Regions from separate parts of the Oceanobacillus aidingensis genome, predicted to be linked through region 2. Evidence: riboswitches for the same ligand, from Rfam matches in the RefSeq annotation. Region 2 holds a riboswitch; each other region holds the start of a gene.

Region 1 (3,281 bases), on a different contig from region 2:
GGAATCGCAGCATAATCTGCAGGCAGCAATTCATCTCCGAAAGCTCCTGTTGCAACAATAACCTGGACCGCTTCATAGATTGCCTCTGTTGTCCGGACACCATAAACCGTTTCATTTTCTATCAACAGCTCATTAACGCTTTCCTGCTCATGCAACACCGCACCATAATGAGACGCAGCCAGAGAGAAGGCTTTGGTCAGATGACGGGCGGAAACCTGACCATCATCCGGCAAATACAGGACAGCACGAAGATTCTCCGTCAGGCTTGGCTCCATTTTTTTCGCTTCTTCTACTGACAGTAAATACGCAGGGTTCCCCGCTTCCCGCTGGAAGGACGCGACGCTTTGCAGCTTGCTGTATTGCTGCTGATGAAAAGCAAGCTTCATGATTCCTTTATGAATATATTGAATATCTACTCCTGACGCTTCCTTCAGTTCCTCGGATAAATTTTTGAATAGCGCTCTGCTCTCATGTGCAAACCGAAAAAGCGGACTGTCTTCTGTAAACTCTCCTTGAGCGCCTAACATACCTGCTGCGGCACTGGAAGCCTCGCAGCCGATTTGATTCCTTTCAATGACCAGCACCCGATTGCCTCTTTTGGCCAGCTGATAAGCAATAGAGCAGCCAATAACTCCGCCGCCTACAATAATTTGATCAAACTGTTTATTCATCTTCTCCCTCCTTTTCATATATTCAACGCTTGCCGGTAAGCTCTGACAGTTTGGACCGGATCCTCTGCCTGCCAAATACCAGACATGACCGCGATGCCGGCTGCTCCTGCGGCAGTTACTTCTTTCGCCCGCTCAGGAGTAATCCCGCCAATAGCATATACCGGCACAGACAGCGCGTTAGTCATTTCCTGTAGTTCCGTTAATCCTCTGGGCTGCTGATTGGCTTTGGACTTGCTGGAATAAATATGGCCATACAGCACATAATCAGCTCCCTCCTGCTGCGCCTGCTCTGCCTCAGCTAAAGAATGAACAGACTTTCCTGCCTTCAATTCAGGGAAGCTTTCTTTTACAAGTGGAATGGAAGGACTGTGAAACGCCAGCTGAATACCTGCGCACTGCTTTATCACAGCAATATCTACTCTGTCATTCACTATTATTTTCTCTAATGGCAATCCGATATTTTCTAATGCACCGATGATTTCCAGAATGTCCTTCGCTGTCTTGTTCTTCTCTCTGATATGCAAATAACCAATCTCAGCCTGAATCCGCTTCACTATTTGCAAATGCTGCTCGGAAAAACTGCCATCACTGATCAAGTGCAGATGCCTGTCCATCTTCTTCTCCCCTTTCTTCCATTTTCTTGCTTCAGGATTGGCAGAAGAACGAAAAAGACCACTTATCCAGCTGAGGGATAAGTGGTCTTGATTATATACAAATTCATTGTTCGAATGATATATCGTCATGTTCCTGCCACTTCCCTACGCTAGTGTTAACCAGATCAGGTTCAAAGGGTCCGAGTATTCGTCTCAGCCAAAGGCTCCCCTAGTGTTGCTTATTTAATTTTCAGATTACAAATAAAGAATAACATATAATTTTTTATTTTCAAAGATATTCTTTCAAAAGTGTTTAGCGATTTATCAAGGAAATGTTATTTTACTTTCAAATGAGTTCTCTTACCCAATTACCTGAACAACATTTCCTTCATTATCTTTGATGTATGTTTTAACAATTTTTACAGCCAGCTGTTCAAACGAGAATAGTTCCGCCACACCTTCTTTAGGAATCAGCTTCTCACTCAACTCGATTGTACTCTGTTCATCTAAAATTAGACGCACCTTATCCTTCTCCATTGCATATTCTGACTTTTCCCCGGGCTCTATAGCAATGACAATATCAGGACCTGCCAATGTCAGAGCCTTTCCTTTCAAGAGACGCCCTCGCAGCACTTTACTTATGGTTTCGGTTTGTTTTGCCCCCAGAGTCAGCATTGCTGGTTTTTTTCTGAATAAGCCCTTTTTTTCTGGAGTCCACGATAAATTATCGTTAAATAGAAATCCTGTATTGGATCCTTCCCGTTCTCTTCCTTCATCAACTTTTTGGGAGACATCTGCATGATTTAGTAAAGAATCTCTTTTTAAATCGGTAATAAACGCGGGCATATATGGGGAACTGGCAGAGAGAACACCTCGTGTATTCCACGTCTGCATTGCTTCGAGCTCATCATTTGTGATACCAACCATCTGCAGAAATTGCACTTGACCATTTTCTGTTTCTATTGTACCAAGCTCAGAATCCGTAATAAATGCCAATGCAGTTAATGCCGTATCTGATTCCAAACAGATAGGACCATTTGCATCCATATAGTCTCCATTTTTAAAAACATTACCGCTGTTAAAAACATATCTTCCCAAATTCTGAAGCAGATTAAGCGCCCAGGCTGGCGGTTCCTCTTCCCCTTCTTCTTTTTTCAATCTGAACGTTAATTCAAACCCAAAACCGCTTACTTCTGGATTATCGGTTTCTTTTTCGTAAATCTCTGAAAATCCATATGTAACTATATGCCAGTGCAAGCCTGGCGTTTCTGATTGATAAGCGCTGATTCCATCTAATGGATCCGGTCCGCCCAGCGAATAAGAGATCACTGTTCCATAATGCTTCGGTTCCTGCTTCCCATAAATTGCTTCCATTGCATTATCAATTGCATCCCAGCCGGCTGCTTTTACTTCTTCACTCATTAAATTCCTCCTCTGTTTCCCTTTCCAAAAAGACGATTTTTTCTTTCTAAAACACTACCCCTTTGTCGAAATACAAAACATCTCTGCAAAATCAGTGACGATGGTTTTTTTAGGATTACGCTTCACATCATATCTCATTTTCTCTAACCCTTCTTGGTAATCCTGATCATCAATCAACGTTAATATGGATATGTCTCTATTCTCTGCATACCCCAGATAATCCGACACCCTGATTTTTTCTAATCGATATGTCATCTGCAGTTCTGTGTTAAACCCTCTTATTGAAAGCTCATCAAAAATAACTTCCTTTTCCCAAAACCTTTTTACGTCCTCTTCATATGCTGTTGGAAAATAATGATATACCCACCATTTTCTCATATCATGGATAGCAATATTATGCAGCTTGTATACACCGTTTTTCTTCAAGACACGATATATTTCATCAAGCGCTGCTTCCTTCTTTAAAAAATGATGAAAAGCATAATTATTGGAGATATAATCAAACTTTTCATTCTCGTAGGGCATATCTTCAGCTAAACCATGCACGAGTGAGACATTTTTTAATTTGTTCTTCGCCTTTTTCAACATATCCTCT
Region 2 (3,281 bases):
GTGAAGGATGAAGAATTGCAGGAAGTAGACCGTTATATGCTTTATCGTCTGCAGCAGATCTTAAATAATGCACGTGATAATTATGAGCACTTTGAATTTGCACCAGTAATCAGCCAAGTCCATAATTTCTGTGCTGTTGATTTAAGCTCCTTCTATTTAGATTTTGCGAAGGATATCCTGTATATTGAAGCTGCAGACCACCCGCGCCGCCGCAGTCTTCAAACAGGCTACTATGAAATTTTAACAACACTTGTGAAATTGCTTGCTCCAATTATTCCGCATACAACGGAAGAAGTTTGGGAATACATTCCTGGAGTGGAGGAAGAAACGGTTCACTTAACAGATATTCCTGAGCCGCGGGAGGTTGCAGGTGCAAAAGGCATTGTCGGAAAATGGGATCACTTTATGGAAGTAAGAGATGATGTTCTGAAAGCACTCGAAGAAGCAAGAAGCGAAAAGGTTATCGGGAAATCATTGGAAGCTAAAATTACAATCGTGCCGCTTGATGAAGAAACGAAGCAGGTGCTTGAAAACATTTCGCATCTGCATCAATACTTTATTGTTTCAGAAGCAGTTATCGCAGATGAAAAAGGAACAGGCAAAGCATATGATTATGTTGAGGTTGCTGTTGAAAAACATCCTGGAGAAACGTGTGAACGCTGCTGGGTTGTTTCAGAAACAGTAGGCGAAGACAAAGATCATCCAACACTATGTGCTAGATGTGCCAGTGTTGTCAAAGAAAATTATGAGAATTAAAAAACAGGAGCCAGCTTTCTCAAAAGCTGGCTCCTGTTTTTACATATCTGCAAATTTTAAATGCTAATTATTGTATTTTTCTTTACAATTATAAAAATTACCAGTAGACTTAATTTGTAAACTGAATAAGTATTATGCACTGGGGGAGCTGTTAAGCTGAGAAAGACATTCTGTATTGACCCTTGGCACCCGAACTAGATAATCCTAGCGTGGGGAATGTGCAGTCGATAAGGAATTAGATAATTTATCCATTTATCAATAAATCTATCAAAGGCTGCATTCTATGGAATGGGCTCTTTTTTTTATTGAATATATTCCCCATTTCGCTTGTATCTTTTAAGCTTGATGATCAGGAAGGGCCGCTAAGAAGCTTGGCATAACAGGGAGCAGCTCCTGCAACAAGTAATTTGTTCATTGGAGGTGACGAAATTGAAGAAACAGTGGGCGTTTATCGATACAGGATTCCGTGGTGCTGCATGGAACATGGCTTTTGATGAGTGCTTGATCAATTGGCATCAAGAAGGTAAAATTCCGCCTACATTACGTTTTTATGGCTGGGAAAAGCCCAGTTTATCGATTGGCTACTTTCAAAAAGTCGATAAGAAAATTGATCTGGAAGCAGTGGAGCGCCATCAGTGTCAGTTCGTCCGTCGTTTGACCGGCGGCAGTGCTGTGCTTCATGACGATGAATTAACGTATAGTCTGGTTATTACAGAGAGTGATCCAGATATTCCTGTATCTGTACAAGAGGCCTACCATGTACTGGCAGAAGGAATATTTGAAGGATATCGCAATTTAGGGATTCCTGCAGAATATGCAACACTGGACAGAGAAAGTGCCAGAGGAAGGACAGCAATATGCTTCGAAAAACCTGCGTTCTATGAAATGGTTGTTGACGGTAAAAAGCTTTCTGGAAACGCACAGACAAGGAAAAAAGGTGTATTGATGCAGCATGGGTCTATTCCTATGAGCATGAATACAAACATGCTTTTTGATTTATTTGTATTCTCTTCCGAAAAAATAAGAGAACGAAGCCGGGCAGCATTTTCTAAAAAAGCGGTGACGATTAATCAATTAACGAATCGAGAGCATCGGTATGATATGCTGACGGATGCATTCAAAGAAGGGTTCAAGGAAGGTTTAGGTTTAGAATTTCATCCTCTGCAATTAACCAAGGCTGAGTGGGATGAAGTAGAGCAATTAGCACAATCAAAGTATGAAACGGAAGCGTGGAATATCAACTCAAACAAGGAGCGTGCTGGCATTGGCTAAACAATCAGAATATATTCGTAAACCAGAATGGCTGAAAACAAAAATCAACACCAATGAATCATACAAAAAATTAAAGAACTTAATGCGGGATAAACGGCTGAACACAGTTTGTGAGGAAGCAAAGTGTCCGAATATTTATGAATGCTGGAGCGAGCGAAAAACGGCAACTTTCATGATTTTAGGAGATACCTGTACACGCGGCTGCCGATTCTGTGCCGTAAAAACTGGTCTTCCAAGCGGAGTTGACCTGGGAGAACCAAAGCGGGTCGCTGACTCTGTTGAAATTATGGGATTAAAGCATGTCGTTATAACAGCAGTTGCGCGTGATGACCTGGAGGACGGGGGAGCTGCTGTTTTTGCCAACACAGTCCGTGCAGTTCGTCATCAGAATCCAGGCTGTACAATAGAAGTTCTCCCTTCGGATATGAAAGGGGACTATGAAAGCTTACATACACTGATGGACAGCGAACCGGATATTTTCAATCATAATATTGAAACGGTGAGACGTTTAACGAAACGTGTTCGGGCAATTGCAAGATATGACCGGTCCTTGCAGCTGTTACAGCGTGTTAAAGAAATTGCTCCGGACACTCCTGTGAAATCAAGTATTATGGTAGGCTTGGGAGAAACAAAAGAAGAACTTATCGAGGCAATGGATGACCTGCGGGCGCATGATGTGGATATAGTTACTATCGGGCAATATTTACAGCCGACCAAAAAGCATTTAAATGTGGAACGGTACTATCATCCCGATGAGTTTGAAGAATTGAAAAATATCGCCCTTGAAAAAGGCTTCTCGCATTGTGAAGCTGGACCGTTAGTACGCTCCTCCTACCACGCGGATGAACAAGTAAGCCAGTCAGCCGCCCAAAGGCGAATTAAATATATGAAAGGCTATGAGTCACAGGAAGATACAAAGGTTGATTTTCAATTTTAAATGATATATTTTCTGATAATATTCCTCTCTGCCCGTTTATAAAACGGCCGGAGGGGATTTTTTATATGCTCATATGCTTACGAACCGATGAATGCAGCTGTCAGAAAGAAGGAAAGCCGTATTGTTTCTTGAAAATTACCAGCAGAAAGGATAAGATAAAGAAAGCTTGGTAAACGAACCCTGAAAAGGCGCAGATTTGCTTTAGATTGGAGAAATGAACATGTGGAGATATTATCTGATTACACTTGTCCTGATTGGGATAGACCAATGGACAAAATGGCTTGTTGCTGCACGAATGGAAATAGGTGAATCAATC
Region 3 (3,281 bases), on a different contig from region 2:
CAATTGCAGTATCATATTTTCTGCCTGCTTGCTCTGCAATTTCATCTACATTTCCTTCGCCGACAGAATCTACTCCGCGTGATTGGATGTTTGCATCGACCAAGGAAGCAATCTCACCTGCATTTCCTTTGATAACTGTTGGACGTACCTCTTGTAGAATCTTTTCGACCATGTCTTTTCGAAAAGAGCTCGCAGCCACGCCAACGGGATCCAGAACAACAGGAATTCCTTTTTCATTAGCGGCTTTGCCTGCAGTAATCATTGCATCGGCTTCGCTTTCTAAAATGGTGCCGATGTTCAAGACAAGTGCATCGGAGGCCTTGGCCATATCTGTAGCTTCCCGTATTTCCTTTGCCATGACAGGACTGCCCCCAAAAGCCAGCAGTCCATTTGCATTAAAGTTCATGACGACCTGGTTGGTTAAATGATGAATAAGCGGTGTGTTGTTTCTGGCTTGCTGAATAATATCAGGATTCATGCGTAATCTTCCTTTCTGTGGTTTCCCGGATAGCCCAATGATTTGTCGGGCCGTTCCCTTTTCCAAGGTCAAAGGATTTCGAAATGGAAGCAGTCACAAATGCTTTTGCTTTTTTTACTGCTTCCGGAAGCGGACAGCCTTTCCCCAAATAAGCAGCAATCGCAGCGGCATAGGTACAGCCTGTTCCGTGCGTATTCTTCGTATCAATGCGTTCTGCAGCATAGCTATGCATTTTTTTCCCGTCATAAAGAAAATCGATTGCTTGTCCTTTTAAATGGCCGCCTTTTATTAAGGCTGCATCTACACCATATTCATGAACAAGGTATTCGGCTGCGCCTTTCATATCATCTTCAGTTGTAATGGATCGTCCAGTCAGGAATTCTGCCTCCGGAATATTCGGTGTTGCAACCGTTGTTAATGGAAGAAGGTATTGCCGTAAAAAGCTGCGGCCCTCTTCATCAATCAATGAGTCCCCGCTGGTAGCCACCATCACTGGGTCCATGACATAAGGTGCATCAACCTTCTCCAATTTTTTTACGATTAATTCCATCATCTGCTTACTTGCAATCATTCCTGTTTTCACAGCATGGATGGGCATATCTTCTAACACTGCATCCAGCTGGTCCTCAATCATGGAAAGCGGCATATGCTCTACAGAGCGGACCCCTGTCGTATTTTGAGATACAACGGAAGTGATCACGGACATGCCATAGGTTTTTAACTCCTGAAATGTTTTTAAATCTGCTTGAATACCGGCGCCACCGCTAGGGTCTGTACCGGCAATGGTTAATGCACAACGAACCTGACTCATAATAAAAATCCTCCTTGGATAGAATAAAGTAAATTATTTTGTTAAAGAAAACTGCTGTGCCGGGAGACGGCTGACTAACAGCCAGCCAATCAATGCACCAGAGACACTGCTTACAACAAATGCCGGGATAAAGGCAAATGCTCCCGCAGAGCTTCCCATAAGCAGATTGGCTATCGGAACTGCAAAGAAAGAGCCGATAATTCCGGTGCCAATAATTTCTCCAAGAGCTGCCATTGGATATTTCTGCGTTTTCTTATACAATACCCCAGCAGCAAAAGCTCCAATCATTGCTCCAGGAAAAGCAACCAAGGTTCCCAGTCCTAAAAGGTTTCGGAGCAGGCTAATCATCAATGCGACAATAACTGCCGGACCCGGCCCGAGCATAATCCCGGCAATAACATTGATAGCGTGTTGAACAGGATAGGCTCTGGCAACTCCGGCAGGAAACCAGAGCAATTGTGATCCAATCGTTCCGATAGCAACAAGTACAGCCATCATTGTTAACAGGCGTGTGCGATTTTTCAATCCAATCATCTCCTTCTAATTTAAGGGAAATGAAAAGGTAACTACTTTGTAAAAATAAAAAATCAGGCTTTATCGAGAAGCCTGATTTGGTATACTGAGAGTAATCATATGTTGATTGACTACTTCCCTACGCTGGTATTAGCCAGATCAGGTTTGTAAGAGTCGGAAAGTAAGCATGCTTCCCTCTCAGCCCGCGATGTTGGGCTCCCCTAGTAGTTGCTTTTCATTATTATCTTTGAGTCTACTGTATCAAAGATTCAACGGTTTGTCATGAAATAATCATTAGACTGCAAGCTCATATAAAGGATGTTATCAATAGAAAGAGGAATGAAACATGTTAAGCATAAACGGAATGGAATATCGTCAGGGAGACCAGACCTTATTTCCGAAAATAGATATAGAAGTAAAACCTGGAGAAATAAAGGCAATTCAATCCACTGTTAATATACGTGCGGTGTTGCTGCAGATGATTATCGGAAAAGAAAATGTGCGGAATGGATCGATTCAAATCAAGCAACAGACATTACAGGAGGATAAGCAGAAATACGTTTCTTCTTTAGGGATTTGCTGGTATGAAGAGGGCATTTATGAAAGATTGAAGGTACAGGAATATTTGAAATTTATCGGCTCTTTATATCAAAGCAAGACTTCCATAAAGGAAGTACTATTGCAAATCCAACTGGAGGAAAAAGCGAAATGGAAGATGCATCAGCTCAATCGTTCTGAAAAGCGTCGTGTTCAGTTTGGCAGAATATTAATGCAGGAGGCGGAAGTGGTTATCTTCGAAGAGCCTGAGGTCAATGTAGATTTAGAAACGAAACGGGTCCTCCATCAATTTGTCGAATTGCTGCAGAAACAGCAAAAAGCGGTATTGATTTTAACGACAAGTACGGAGAGTGCTGTGACCATTTCGGATACGGTCTATCGTCTAAATGAGCAAGGGATACAGCAAATGGACGTGGAAACAGAGGAGAAAGAACGTTTAACCTCCACAGAAACAAATGTTAAAGAAACAGCAGAAGAAGCGGTTCAAATAAAGCAAACTTTCCAGTTAAATAAAATCTCCGCAAAAGTAGAGGATAAGATTATTTTATTTGATCCGCAGGAGATTGATTACATCGAAAGTCAGGAAGGACAATCCTATCTGTATACTCGCGGAGAGGGGTTTCCTACAGGTTTTACCTTAAAAGAATTGGAACAGCGCTTGTCTCATCAAGGATTCTTTCGCTGTCACCGTTCTTATATTGTGAATCTTCAAAAAATAAGAGAAGTAATTACATGGACGAGAAACAGCTACAGCTTATCTCTTGTAGATAAAAAAAGCTCTGAGGTTCCATTATCGAAATCAAAGTTGAACGAGCTGAAAGAATTATTGGGGGTAGAATAAGCATAATTCAATGTGATATATACTCCATTCGTCGAAAATATACTGCACCATTGTTGAAAAGAAGCTATTCTGTAGTCACA

What was found. A riboswitch is a leader RNA that binds a small molecule or an ion and turns the genes downstream of it on or off. The one in region 2 is predicted to bind thiamine pyrophosphate.
Region 1: linked by a shared signal. The riboswitch ahead of ACFO3P_RS12195 (thiamine phosphate synthase) and the one ahead of ACFO3P_RS14860 (lipoate--protein ligase family protein) in region 2 are both predicted to bind thiamine pyrophosphate.
Region 3: linked by a shared signal. The riboswitch ahead of thiW (energy coupling factor transporter S component ThiW) and the one ahead of ACFO3P_RS14860 (lipoate--protein ligase family protein) in region 2 are both predicted to bind thiamine pyrophosphate.

The regions. Positions count from the first base shown of each region.
Region 1 is NZ_JBHSFT010000018.1:76,627-79,907, forward strand. Features, by position in the region: gene thiO (glycine oxidase ThiO) at 1-671, opposite strand, end outside; gene ACFO3P_RS12195 (thiamine phosphate synthase) at 686-1,414, opposite strand; TPP riboswitch at 1,410-1,505, opposite strand; gene ACFO3P_RS12200 (suppressor of fused domain protein) at 1,625-2,686, opposite strand; gene ACFO3P_RS12205 (class I SAM-dependent methyltransferase) at 2,741-3,281, opposite strand, start outside.
Region 2 is NZ_JBHSFT010000038.1:9,379-12,659, forward strand. Features, by position in the region: gene ileS (isoleucine--tRNA ligase) at 1-756, shown strand, start outside; TPP riboswitch at 888-990, shown strand; gene ACFO3P_RS14860 (lipoate--protein ligase family protein) at 1,186-2,028, shown strand; gene lipA (lipoyl synthase) at 2,021-2,965, shown strand; gene lspA (signal peptidase II) at 3,186-3,281, shown strand, end outside.
Region 3 is NZ_JBHSFT010000010.1:248,377-251,657, reverse strand. Features, by position in the region: gene thiM (hydroxyethylthiazole kinase) at 1-478, opposite strand, end outside; gene thiD (bifunctional hydroxymethylpyrimidine kinase/phosphomethylpyrimidine kinase) at 468-1,289, opposite strand; gene thiW (energy coupling factor transporter S component ThiW) at 1,323-1,787, opposite strand; TPP riboswitch at 1,922-2,035, opposite strand; gene ACFO3P_RS07935 (LytTR family transcriptional regulator DNA-binding domain-containing protein) at 2,149-3,201, shown strand.